DNA from 2 places in the Micrococcus sp. FDAARGOS_333 genome. Region 2 is predicted to be linked to the other one. Evidence: riboswitches for the same ligand, from Rfam matches in the RefSeq annotation. Region 2 holds a riboswitch; the other holds the start of a gene.

Region 1 (4,108 bases), 1.2 Mb from region 2:
CGGGCGTGGTGGCTGGGACGGCCGGCCCGGCGGCGGTCACCACGGCCAGGGCACGGTCCAGGTCCGCGATCAGGTCGTCGGGACACTCCAGCCCGATGGAGAGCCGGACGGTGGTCTCGGCGATCCCGGCGGCCTCGCGCTGCTGCCGCGTCAGGCGACAGTGCGTCATGGTCGCCGGGTGCGAGACGAGGGACCGGGCGTCGCCGACGTTGACCACCAGCTGGAACAGCTCGAGCGCGTCGAGGAACGGGGCCACGGCCTCGGGACCGCAGGCCAGGTCGAAGGAGAACACCGATCCGACGCCGTCCGGGAAGTCGCGGGCGGCCAGCGCCGCGCTGGGATGCCCGGCCACGCCGGGGTGGTGCACCCGCGCGACGGCGGCGTGCCCGGCCAGGTGTTCGGCCACGGCCAGGGCGGTGGCGGTGTGGCGGGCCACGCGCAGGTCGAGCGTCTCGAGCCCCTGGATGAACTGCGCCGCGCTCGCGGGGGCGAGGGTGGGGCCGAGGTCGTGCAGGAACTTGCTGCGGGCCAGCGTCAGGTAGGCGCCGCGGCCGTGCCGCTCGACCAGCGTCTGCCCGCCGTAGCGGGCCTTGGGTCGGGCCAGCTGCGGCCACCGGTCCGGCGCCGCACCGTAGTCGAACGTGCCGCCGTCCACGATCGCGCCGCCGAGCACCGCTCCGTGCCCGCCGAGGAACTTGGTGGCCGAGTGCACGACGACGTCGGCGCCGTGCTCCAGCGGCCGGTAGAGGGCCGGCGTCGCGAGGGTGCTGTCCACCACCACGGGCACGCCGGCAGCGTGGGCGAGGTCCGCGAGCGCGGGCAGGTCCGGGAGGGTGGCGAGTGGGTTGGTGATGGCCTCGAGGAAGAACGCGCGGGTGTCGGGCCGGACCGCGGCCGCCCACGCGGGCGGGTCCGCCGGGTCCGCGAAGGTGACCTCGATGCCGAAGTCCGCGAACGTGTCCGTCAGCAGGTCGACGGTGCCCCCGTAGAGCTGGCTGGAGGCGACCAGGTGCTTGCCGCCCTGCAGCAGCGCCAGCAGGGACAGCGCGACGGCGGCCTGGCCGGTGGCCGTGGCGATCGCGCCGATGCCACCCTCCAGTGCGGCGAGGCGGTTCTCGAACACCGCGACGGTCGGGTTGCCCGTGCGGCTGTAGGTGAAGCCGGGGGTCTCGAGCCGGAACATCGATGCCGCCGTGGCGTGGTCCGGGAAACGGAACGCCGTGGTCTGGTGGATGGGCGGGACGACCGGCCGGTGGGGTGCGGCGGGCTCGTAGCCGGCGTGGACTTGTTGTGTGGCATGACGGGGCATCTGCTCTCGTCCATCGGTCCTGGCGGTAGCACCGGGCCTGCCGTTCCCGTGAGTCCGGGGTCGGCGGGCTGGTTGCTGCGGCGTCGTCGAGCCAGATCTCTCGGCCGCTCTGGATGGGTGGTGCGCCCATCCCACGCGGTGGGCCGCCGCGAGTCCAGCGGAGGTCCGGTCAGCACGTCACAAGGACGGACTCGCCGCCACCCGGAACCTGTCGGTGCCGTTCGCAGGTGCGGCGAGGTCCGGGTGACCCGTTGTGACGGCCCTGCGACCGGTACCCGTCATGCCGGCGGTGCCGACGCCACCGCCCGACGGTGGGGACCGGCACGTGACGCCACCCGTCGGCGGGTTGGGACGGACCCGGGGCGGATGCCTACGGTCGCCCCACCCGCCCACGGTGCGGCCCCACGGCCCGGTGACGATCCTCAGGTGCTACAGGTGGTGGGTGAGCTGGAGGCCGCCGCGTTCGGGGCGCAGGCGGCGTTCGACGCCGTCGTCGGGCCCCTGGATCGTGCGCTGCGGGCCGAGGCGGCGGGCGCACCCCTGGCCGAGGCCGAGGTGGACGCGGTGTACACCGCCGTCTACGCCGCCCAGCAGGTGATCGCTCGGGCCGCCCTCGACGCGGCGACCGGCCTGTTCGAGGTGGGCGGGGCCTCCGCGACCCTGCGCACACGCGGGCTGGACCGGCGCTGGCGCAATGCGCGCGTGCTCGCGAGCCACAACCCGCTGATCTACCGCGCCCGGCTGCTCGGCGACCGGGCCGTCAACGGCACGCCGCTCGAGCGCCACTATCGGCTGGGCGGCTGAGACGCAGGACGGCGTGGCACCGAGTCACGGGGACCCGGCGCCACGCCGGGCCAGACAGTCGCCGAAGACACCGGACCGCATCGATGCTTCCCGCAGGCCCTTCTGTTTACCGAAACGTCATCCACACCGGATACACTTCTCAGAGTTCTCAGGCCACACCCACCATTCTCCGGCGCAGGGACTGGTTCCCCCGTGAGGCCGAGAGACCTGAGAAACAGCACTATGCTACGTGTGAGTGACATTTCCCGAAAGGAACTCCTGATCCGATGACGGCAACATCAGCGCGCCCGAGGTTCGACCGCCTGCCTCCCCTGGCCCGACATCTGCTGTTGATCCTCTGGGACAGCCTCTCCTGGGTCCTGGCGCTGCTGGCCTTCCTGCTGGTGCGGTACGACTTCGGCCTGTCCAACACCCAGTGGAACTGGGTCCTCCTGTTCACCGGCATCGCCGTGGTGCTACAGGTGGGCGCCGGCCTGGTCACGCAGAACTACCTGGGGCGCAACCGCGTCGGCAGCTTCTCTGACGTCGGGTGGACCGGCGTCCTCGTCACCGGCATCGCCCTGGTGATCGGCCTCGCCCTGAGCGTCGTCTCCGAGAACTTCCCCCGCGGCGTCGCGCTCACCCTGCCGCCGCTGGCTCTGCTGTTCATGCTGGCCGGCCGCTTCACAGTCCGCAATGTCACCGACTCCGGTCCCCGCGCCGACGTGAAGGACGCGGTCCCCGCGCTCGTCTACGGCGCCGGAAACGCCGGGCACCAGATCGCTCAGCTGATGCGCCAGGCCGAGGAGCCGCCCTACCGGATCGTCGGCTTCCTGGACGACGACAAGGGCAAGGCACGCCTGCGCGTCCACGGCCACAAGGTCCGCGGTCGCGGCAAGGACCTCGCCGCCGTCGCCGAGAAGCAGGGCGCGGAAGCGGTGATCTACGCGATCTCACGGGCGGATGCGGCACACGTGGACAACGTGAGCAAGGTCTGTGAGGACAAGGACCTCGACCTGATCATGGTGCCCCCGCTGCGCGAGATGGTGGGCGGCCAGGTCACGCTCGGATCCCTGCGTCACCTCAACGTCACCGACCTGCTGGGCCGCCGGCCCATCAAGACCGATCTGACCTCCATCTCCGACTACGTGACGGGCAAGGTCGTGCTGGTCACCGGCGCCGGCGGCTCCATCGGCTCCGAGCTCGCCGTGCAGCTGCACCGCCTGGGCCCGAAGAAGCTCCTGCTCCTCGACCGCGACGAGTCCGCCCTCCACGGCGTCCAGCTGGACATCTACGGCAACGGCCTGCTGGACACCGATGACATCGTCCTCTGCGACATCCGCGACACCGAGGCGCTCCAGGCGGTCTTCGAGCGGCATCGTCCGGAGGTCGTCTTCCACGCCGCCGCGCTCAAGCACCTCCCGATGCTCGAGCGCTTCCCCCTGGAGGGATGGCGGACCAACGTCCTGGGCACCCGCAACGTCCTGCAGGCTGCGCACACGGTGGGCGTCGAGCGCTTCGTGAACGTGTCCACGGACAAGGCGGCCGCACCCACGAGTGTCCTCGGAGCCACCAAGCGCCTGGCCGAGCGCCTCACCGCGTGGTACGCCAACGAGTACGGCGTCCCCTACCTGTCCGTGCGGTTCGGCAACGTCCTCGGTTCCCGCGGCTCGGTGCTGATCTCCTTCCGCAACCAGATCGAGAAGGGCGGGCCGGTCACCGTCACCCACCCGGAGGTCACCCGCTACTTCATGACGATCCCCGAGGCCTGTGAGCTCGTCCTGCAGGCAGGCGCGATCGGACGTCCCGGAGACGTGCTCGTGCTGGACATGGGTCAGCCGGTGAAGATCCTCGACGTGGCCAAGCGCATGATCGCCGAGTCCGGCCAGGACATCGAGATCAACTTCACCGGCCTGCGGCCCGGCGAGAAGATGCACGAGGTGCTCTTCAGCACTGCCGAAGCAGGAGCCACCAGCGAGCATCCGCTGATCAGCGAAGTCCAGGTGCCTGCTCTGG
Region 2 (4,108 bases):
GGGAGCAGGCGCCGCTGCTGCCGGCCCCGCGCACCACGGACACCGGTGCCTTCCTGCCGGTCCGCGTCACCGCGATCGTGATCGGGCTCGCCGTGCTCCGCGCCGGCTACCACCTGTACCAGGGCATCGGCCCCGGACTGGGCAACGCGGCGATGGGCGTCGTCTTCGTGCTGTTCTACCTGCGCTGGCGCCGCGTCATGCCGCTGGTCGTCGCCCACCTGCTGCTGGACGTCACCGGGTTCGTCGCCGCCCCGCTGCTGGCTCAGCTGGGCTGGTTCGGCACCTGACCGTCCCCGTCCGAGGCCCGGTCCGATGCCCAGTCCGACGTCCGGTCCGTCCCCGTCCGACGCCAACTGGTGAGGACACACCTGCCAACTGGTGAGGACACACCCTCATCGCCCGCACAGGAGGGGTGCCAGACGGTGTGTCCTCACCAGTAGACAAGTAGGCCAGCAGACCAGTAGGCGAAGAGCGCCGGGGGAGGCCGTCAGGAAGGGCGCAGGGGGGGTGGCCGTCAGGAAGAGCGCCGGGGGAGGCCGCCGGGAAGAGCGCCGCGGGTGAGGGCGGCCGTCAGAGGGTGACGGTGCCCCGGGGGGTCTCGAACCGCACGGTCAGCAGGCCCGGGGTGCCCGAGGGCGCGGCGTACTCGATGGTGAGGTCCTCGACCTTCTGGGACGGATCGTCCAGGCCCAGCCAGGAGCGGACACGCTCGCGGGAGCCGGCCAGGGTGAGCGAGGAGATCGAGGCCTGCGCCGGGGCCGCCAGGGAGGGGTGGAGGTCCTCGGTGCCCTCGTCCCAGCAGACCAGGTACGGGACCTGCGGGTCCGCGATCAGGCCCTTGATGCCGATCTGCTTCCAGGTCAGCTCGCGGCCGTCCGGGAACTTGCGGTTGCCGGGCACGGCGGAGCGGCCGAGGCGCTCTTCGAAGGCGGAGAGGTCGTCTGTGGCCACGACCCAGCCCATCCAGCCGCCGCCCTGCTCGGAGCGGGAGCGCACGGCCTGGCCGAACGGGGCGTTCGCCGCCGCCGGGTGGTCCAGGACCTCCACGACCTCCAGGTACTGGCCGTGGGCCATGGGGAACAGGGCGTTGCGGGTGCCGAACCGAGGGTGCACGCCGCCCTTCACGCGCTCCACGCCGAGGGCGTCGGAAACCCGTTCCACGGTGGCGTCGAGGCCCTCGGGGCCGGCGGCGTAGGACACATGGTCCAGGCGGATGGTGCTCACGAAGATCGTCCTCTCGTCGGCCCAGGGGATGTCAGCCGGGCTGTCGTGAGGCTCAGGCTAGCCCTGTGTGACGAAGGACATGAAATCGTGACGAGCCGGTGTGCGGTCGGTGTGTCCCCGATGCCACACTGGCGGCACGGTCACGAGAGCCAGCACCAATGCCCCGGCATTCTGGCCGGCAACCCTCCCCACCGCGGCGGGGTGCCCCGGGTGACGACCAGGCCGGCCCCAGACCGGGGCCCGGCAAGCGCGGTCGTGTCATGCGCCCGCTCCCGCACGGGCGTGCCAGAGCCCCGGACCTGCTCAAGGTCCACGGCAGTCCGAGGCGCGGGGGCATGGCCGACCCTGACAGCCCCAGGAATCCGCCATGACCACCCAGAACAGCGCCCCTGAGACGAGCACCTCCGCGAACGCCGAGACCCCCGCCGCCGAGGCCTGGGGCTTCGAGACCCGTCAGATCCACGCCGGCGCCGAGCAGCCCCACGCCCACGGCGCCACCGCTCTGCCGATCGTGCAGACCACGTCCTTCGACTTCCCCAGCTCCCAGGTTGCCGCGGACCGCTTCGCGCTGGCGGACCTGGACCCGCTGTACACGCGGATCGGCAACCCCACCCAGCAGGCGGTGGAGGAGAAGATCGCCGCGCTCGAGGGCGGCGTGGGTGCGCTGCTGCTGTCCTCCGGGCAGTCAGCCACCACGTTCGCGATCCTCAACGTCGCCGGCGCCGGAGACCACGTGGTGGTCTCCACCTCGCTCTACGGCGGCACACAGAACCTCTTCAAGCACACCCTGGCCAAGGTCGGGGTCCGGACCACCTTCGTGCAGGACCCGGACGACCTGGAGCAGTGGCGGGCCGCCGTCCGCCCGGAGACCAAGGCGTTCTTCGGCGAGTCCCTCGGCAACCCGCGCGGAGACGTGTTGGACGTCGCCGGAGTCGCCGCCGTCGCCCACGAGGCCGGTGTCCCGCTGATCGTGGACAACACCCTGGCCTCGCCGTACCTGTTCCGGCCGATCGAGCACGGTGCGGACGTGGTCACCCACTCGGCCACCAAGTACCTCGGCGGCCACGCCGCGGCCATGGCCGGCGTGATCGTGGACGCCGGCACCTTCGACTACGGCAGGTACCCCGAGCGCTTCGGAGGCTTCACCGAGCCGGACGAGTCCTACCACGGCCTCGTCTACGCTCGGGACCTCGGTGCCGACGGTGCCTTCGGCGTGAACCTCTCCTACATCCTCAAGGCCCGCGTGCAGCTGCTCCGTGACTACGGATCGGCGATCTCCCCGTTCAACGCCTTCCTGGTGAACCTCGGCCTGGAGACCCTGTCCCTGCGCATGGAGCGCCACGTGGCCAACGCCCGCCGGGTCGTCGAGTACCTGGACGGCCACGGGCAGGTGGAGGCCGTGGTCCATCCCGAGCACGCCTCGAGCCGGTGGAACGCCCGTGCGAAGGAGCTGTTCCCGCGCGGCGCCGGTGCGATCGTCTCCTTCGAGATCGCCGGCGGCCGCGAGGCCGGCGCGGCCTTCGTGGACGCTTTGACCCTGCACCACCATGTGGCGAACGTGGGCGACGTCCGCTCGCTGGTGATCCACCCGGCCTCCACCACCCATTCCCAGCTCACCGAGGACGAACAGCGCGCCACCGGCGTCACCCCGGGCCTGGTCCGCCTCTCCGTGGGCCTGGAGTCGATCGAGGACATCCTCGCGGACCTCGAGACCGGCTTCGCCGCCGCCTCCGGCGCCGTGAGGCACGACGACGGCCCGGCCGCCTCCGCAGGGGAGGCCCGGTGACCGCGGTGGACGTCAGGGGCACCCGCACCGATCTGCCCGCCGGCGGGTTCCACCGGCTCTGCGTCGGGCCGCTGGACACGGAGACCGGCGGCCACCTGCCGGCGGTGGAGCTCGCCTATGAGACGTGGGGCACGCTGAACGCCGAGGGCACCAACGCCGTGCTGGTCCTCCACGCCCTCACGGGAGACACCCACGTGGCCGCCCACCGCCAGGACCCGAGGACCGGCTGGTGGGATGAGCTCGTCGGTCCCGGCTGCGCCGTGGACACGGACCGCTGGTTCGTGGTGGCGCCGAACATGGTGGGCGGCTGCTCCGGTTCCACCGGCCCGGCGAGCCCGGCCCCGGACGGACGTCCGTGGGGCTCGCGGTTCCCGTTCATCACCCTGCGCGATGCGGTGGAGGCGGAGGCACGGCTGGCCGACCACCTCGGCATCGCCCGCTGGCATGCCGCGATCGGCGGGTCGATGGGCGGCGCCCGGGCCCTGGAGTGGGCCGTGAGCAGGCCGGACCGTGTGGCGGGCGTGGGGGTGCTGGCGTCGACCGCGCACTCGAGTGCCGAGCAGATCGCCTTCGCCCAGTCCCAGGCACAGGCCATCCGCCTGGATCCCCAGTTCCGGGACGGTGACTACTACGGAGGACCGCAGCCCGAGGCCGGCCTCGGCATCGCCCGGCGCATCGCCCACATCACCTACCGCAGCGCCGAGGAGCTGGCCGTGAGGTTCGGGCGCCGCCACCAGGGTGAAGAGGATCCCTTCGGCACGGCGGCAGGAGAGCGTCTGGGCCGGTACCAGGTGGAGTCCTACCTGGACCATCAGGCCTCCAAGCTGGTCGGCCGGTTCGACGCGAACGCCTACCTGACCCTCACCGAGGCCCTCATGAGCCATGACGTCAGCCGTGGCCGCGGGGGCGTGGCCGAGGCGCTGCGGCGGTTCACGGGCCGGGCCTTCGTGGCCGCCGTGGAGTCGGACCGGCTCTACCTCCCCGCCGAGTCCCACGAACTGGCCGCGCTGCTGCCGGCCCGGCCGCAGGTGCACATGATCGACTCACCGCTCGGGCATGACGGCTTCCTGGTCCACTACGGGCAGGTCGCCGAGCAGC

What was found. A riboswitch is a leader RNA that binds a small molecule or an ion and turns the genes downstream of it on or off. The one in region 2 is predicted to bind S-adenosylmethionine.
Region 1: another riboswitch for S-adenosylmethionine. It lies ahead of CEQ11_RS10140 (O-acetylhomoserine aminocarboxypropyltransferase/cysteine synthase family protein); the one in region 2 lies ahead of CEQ11_RS04800 (O-acetylhomoserine aminocarboxypropyltransferase/cysteine synthase family protein).

What each region holds. Positions count from the first base shown of each region.
Region 1 covers NZ_NJFJ02000001.1:2,295,223-2,299,330, forward strand. Annotated here, with positions in the region: gene CEQ11_RS10140 (O-acetylhomoserine aminocarboxypropyltransferase/cysteine synthase family protein) at 1-1,309, opposite strand, end outside; SAM riboswitch class I at 1,317-1,429, opposite strand; gene CEQ11_RS10145 (hypothetical protein) at 1,736-2,113, shown strand; gene CEQ11_RS10150 (nucleoside-diphosphate sugar epimerase/dehydratase) at 2,380-4,108, shown strand, end outside.
Region 2 covers NZ_NJFJ02000001.1:1,078,970-1,083,077, forward strand. Annotated here, with positions in the region: gene CEQ11_RS04790 (CPBP family intramembrane glutamic endopeptidase) at 1-287, shown strand, start outside; gene CEQ11_RS04795 (VOC family protein) at 571-1,224, opposite strand; SAM riboswitch class IV at 1,363-1,480, shown strand; gene CEQ11_RS04800 (O-acetylhomoserine aminocarboxypropyltransferase/cysteine synthase family protein) at 1,592-3,010, shown strand; gene CEQ11_RS04805 (homoserine O-acetyltransferase) at 3,007-4,108, shown strand, end outside.